DNA from 2 places in the Paenibacillus sp. GYB006 genome. Region 1 is predicted to be linked to the other one. Evidence: riboswitches for the same ligand, from Rfam matches in the RefSeq annotation. Region 1 holds a riboswitch; the other holds the start of a gene.
The links. A riboswitch is a leader RNA that binds a small molecule or an ion and turns the genes downstream of it on or off. The one in region 1 is predicted to bind cyclic di-AMP.
Positions count from the first base shown of each region.

Region 2: linked by a shared signal. The riboswitch ahead of PV403_RS22785 (C40 family peptidase) and the one ahead of ehuB (ectoine/hydroxyectoine ABC transporter substrate-binding protein EhuB) in region 1 are both predicted to bind cyclic di-AMP.

Region 1 covers NZ_JARBDA010000004.1:2,778-5,172, forward strand. Annotated here, with positions in the region: gene PV403_RS11090 (hypothetical protein) at 240-365, opposite strand; cyclic di-AMP (ydaO/yuaA leader) riboswitch at 696-839, shown strand; gene ehuB (ectoine/hydroxyectoine ABC transporter substrate-binding protein EhuB) at 1,188-2,042, shown strand; gene ehuC (ectoine/hydroxyectoine ABC transporter permease subunit EhuC) at 2,044-2,395, shown strand, end outside.
Region 2 covers NZ_JARBDA010000021.1:28,899-31,293, forward strand. Annotated here, with positions in the region: gene PV403_RS22780 (hypothetical protein) at 1-737, shown strand, start outside; cyclic di-AMP (ydaO/yuaA leader) riboswitch at 977-1,116, shown strand; gene PV403_RS22785 (C40 family peptidase) at 1,121-1,588, shown strand; gene PV403_RS22790 (GNAT family N-acetyltransferase) at 1,754-2,257, shown strand; gene PV403_RS22795 (c-type cytochrome) at 2,371-2,395, shown strand, end outside.

The DNA.
Region 1 (2,395 bases):
AACTGTTCTTTGAACTAACGGAGAAACGATAGTTCAAGAAGAAAAAGTAAGCAACCGGTCAATAGACCGGTTGCTTTTTCTTTAAGATATTGGGCAGTTCAACATGATTTTACATCACTTCTTGTTTGCAACCATTCTTCTCTCAACTCGTTCATATTTATATAATACTTAACATGGAGGAAGTCATTTTGAAAAAAATGTTTGTTTTACTTGTGTTCCTACCCTACAGTTTTCATTTATTATGGAGAAGGCTTAATCATAATTAGTTTTGAACCCCAGATCGGATGAGATGAAAATGTACTTCTGATCAGCTGCTCGGCTTCTTCACATGCACGTTGTATGAGCAGTTCACCAAAAAGCATCATCCTCTTTCATTGAGGAAACGTTCCTCTGAACAGCAATAAACAGTTTTTAAAAAGAAATTTATTAGGCTGAATTTTCGTCTTCTTGACCCGAATTCTAAAGTGAATAAAAAGACGTAAAGTAGAGTCTCCTTTTATTATTCTCCTCCTTCAATAAATGCTTGCTATATAGCTGAATTCTCTCTGTTTATAGTTTGTCTAATACAACGTTTAAAATGACGTAAAAGCACATGAAAAATTCAGTGATTATCCAATATTTAAACCTAGTTAAAACAATTGATAATCACCAAAAATACTCATAACTGGTTTGACATTTCCAAAATATCCCTTTATTATGGACTCACGCTTAGTTTTCAGGAAGCACTTTCTGGAGAGCGGGGGAACCAGTTTTCAGGGGCGAGTCACATGAATCCATGTGTAGGGTACCATCTTACCCGAGTCCGTCAGCTAACCTCGTCAGCAGTGGATGGGTCCTTTAATACATACATAATAAATTCACATAACAAAGGCCCTTTATTCATTAATTATAGGGGCCTTTGTCTTTGTTTACTGACCCCCCTGCTGGCGGAGCTATGTCTTCATCCCCTGTTTGGAGGTCTTTTTTCGTTTACTGAGGCAATGCTTTCCAAGGGTACTTATTTTGACAAGTGAAGATGTGCTTGAGTTGGAGGGGAGGTACGGAGCACACTTGGGTCAAGTTTTCTGTTTCAAGTAAGCAGATAAAGACATTTTCGAGCATTAAATCCAAGTAAAAATGTATGTTTACTTGGTGTATTAGTTGTGTCATTTTTTAAAATCTAGAAACGGAGAAAGGTTGTGGAATGCTTGAGAAAAGTTTTTGTTCTAGTGATGTCCTTGATCTTCGTAATATCTCTAGCGGCATGTAGTGGAAGTGGAAGTCCGCTGGACGAGGCGATCGAGAGAGGTTATATCACCGTAGGATTTGCAAATGAAAAGCCATACGCATACAAAGAGGCTGATGGAACACTAACAGGAGAAGCCGTTGAAATAGCCCGTGTAATTCTAGAGCGGCTCGGCGTGAAGGAGATGAGAGGTGAGCTGACAGAGTTTGGTTCATTAGTAGCCGGCTTGCAAGCTAAAAGGTTTGATCTTATTACAGCGGGAATGTTTATTAATCCTAATCGCTGTTCTGCAGTCTTATTCGCGGACCCGGAGTATAGCATTGGAGAAGCACTTGCAGTTAAGCAGGGGAATCCGCTAGAACTTGTAAGTTACGAAGGTATCGCGAGTAACGGGGAAGCAAAAGTCGCTGTCATGACTGGTGCCGTTGAAATCGAGTATTTAGAAAAGTCTGGTATTCCCTCGGATCGCATTATTCAAGTTCCTGACCAAGCTTCAGCTATAAGCGCACTTCAAGCTGACCGGGTGCAGGCTATAACGATGACGGGGCCATCACTTCAGGCAATGCTCGAATCGGCCAATGATAATAAAATTGAGCGTGTTGCTGACTTCACCCAACCTACAGTTGATGGTGAGAGTGTTCGCGGATATGGGGCGACAGCTTTTCGTCAAGCAGACACTGAATTTCAAGAGGCATATAATGCAGAGCTTCAAAAAATGAAAGACTCAGGCGAGTTACTCGAAATATTGCAAAAGTTTGGATTCACAGAGGATGAGCTTCCAGGCGATATGACAGCTGCTGCGCTTTGCGGAGAATAACATGCCGAATTCATGGATTGATTTTCTTCCTTCGTTATTAAAAGGAGCGGAAATCACGATCTTGGTTGCTTTTTTCTCATCCATATTAGCAATCATCGTGTCCTTTATTGCCGGTTTACTCAGGCTATCGAAACTTTGGATTCTACGTACCATTTCAGCGATTTATGTTGAGGTCTTTCGCGGAACTTCCCTGCTGGTTCAATTATTCTGGTTATACTTTGCTCTTCCATTTATCGGTATTGAACTTCCGAAGATGTTAGCAGCTATTCTTGCCATAGGACTTAACTTCGGAGCATACGGATCAGAAATCGTCCGAAGCGCAGTGCTTGCAGTTCCGAAAGGACAGACGGAGG
Region 2 (2,395 bases), on a different contig from region 1:
TTCTTTATAAGATTGTTTCTTCTGCTGTGGTTCCTCTGTTGATGCGCTATCCGGATCCTCCGCCTCATGAGCTCAGTAAGGTGCTGTTTTGGATGGAAGGTCAGCTTAGTTTATCGGTAAGCCCGCTAGTTCATCAGTACGCCTGGCTGCTATTCCTTATGTTCCTCATTCGAATGCTAATGACCCCGCTCATTCGGGCAGGTTTACTTCACAGTCTGCATGAACAAGGGAATACAGCAAAAGGTCTGGCTTTCTTTCAGGGCATTAAGAAACACTGGAAAAAAACATCTCTTCTTTATTTTATAGAAATCATCCTATTACTCATCCCTGCTTACTGGATTGTTCCTGTTATTCTCCCTAATCTTATTACAGCTATTTATAATCTGCCTGTTCTTACCAAAATCATTCCTTACCTTCTCTTGTGGATGATCTACGGCTATGCGATAAAGCAGCTGCTGCTTTACTGTCAGATTGGACTCATTGGAAAACGCAGCGGCTCTGTATCGATATGGATCTGTATCCGGTATGCCGTTCCCGTCACCTTGGTCTCCCTTTTGCTCGGCTTCATTACGCTAGCCATATTTGGTTCATTCACAGCTGTCTCCTTAATTTGGACGGGACTTCTAGCTCTGATTCTACAGCAATCCTATCATCTCATTCGATCCATTATGAATGTGTGGAAAATCAGCGCTCACTTCAGTCTCTGGAATTCAAAAACCAGCTCTGATAACTCCTGAAGTTAGCATGAATTACTTCTTACAAAAAGATAAGCCTAGCTCATTATCGTATGAGTCAGGCTTATTTTGTATTTTTTCCCTGAAAACGATTGCCAAATTTACACATATTCTGTTACAATAAGCCCAGAACATGTTGTGACAACTTTGTAATCTATTGTAACTAAATTGATCAAGCTTTTATTACATAATCATTTGATTGTTTTATGAATTGGAAATACATACGTCTTCACAGGTACATATCATCAGATACGCCAAATTCCTGGTACCTGGGAAGCGGGGGAACCATATTACGGGTGAATTGATCTCGCAACAGAGTGGTCATAGGGGAACCTTCTACCGAATCCTTAAGCTAACCTCGCAGGCATTGGAAGGAGTTTATTTTTTTGAAAAAGACATTAACTGCTGCAGCGCTAAGCCTAGCAATCGCATTATCCATTGGAACAGGGAGTGCATTTGCTGACTCCAAGATGGACAAGGTAATTGAAAGCGTTCAGGGAACAGATTATAAATACGGTGGAACTACACTTAGTGGTTTTGATTGTTCTGGTTTCACGATGTATGTATTCGAGAAGCTTGGGATCGAATTGCCAAGACAATCCGGTTCACAATTCAACATGGGTAAAGAAGTCTCTCTTTCTGATATTAGAACGGGCGATCTTGTATTCTTTAACACCAGCGGTAAAGGGGTATCCCATGTAGGAATTTTTGTTGGAGACGGTAAGTTTGCACATGCTTCTTCCTCTAAAGGTGTGACCATCAGTAAGCTTGACGAAAACTATTATGCAAAGCGTTATGTAGGTGCAAAGCGAATTATGAGTACAGAACAATTTGAAACAGCTACTATTGAGTAGTATTACAATATCATTACCCTAAGAACTCGACCTTGACTACTTTTTTTTAAAAAGTAATGAGGTTCGAGTTTTTTGTTTTCCCTACTACACACCATCGCTTGCCTTGCCTCTCTCTTACCCTGTAGAGTGTTAGGAAAGATAAATTTCAGATAAAGGAGTGATCCTATGACACAGGCGACCCCTATTTTCCGAGTCATGCCGATGACCGAAGAGCAAGCTGCGGAGATTAGTACCTGGAAGTACGACCCTCCCTATAATATATACGGCTGGCTGCCTTGGGATCAGATGAAAGCTTTAGAGATTGAGTTTGGAGACCCCGTGCTAAGAGCACAGCAATATGTATCTGTAGTAAGGGATCAAGAGATGCCTGCGCTATGCGGTTTTGCTCAACTTTTTCCTATGGAAGGAGTCACTCGCCTTGGTTTAGGTATGCGGCCCTCTTTGTGTGGCAATGGTTACGGCCAAGCCTTTGTGTCTTCTGTTGTACATGAGGCTCGAAAAAGGAATTCAAGCCATGTCATTGACTTGGAGGTGCTCACCTGGAATACGAGAGCCATCCGAGCATATGAAAAAGCCGGGTTTGTTATTGATGACACGTATGAGCGGCTGACCCCGGAAGGAACTCAATTGTTCCATTGCATGCTTTACAAAAAAACATGTCATATTTAGCTTTGTTTACTTATTCTCGCTTTTGTTTAAATATTTACCATAAAATACTATGAACCTGAAGCCGGAACCATTATAATGAAATAAGGAATGTACATAGTAGGAGGACACTACAAATGAAGAAATGGATCATGAGCGGTT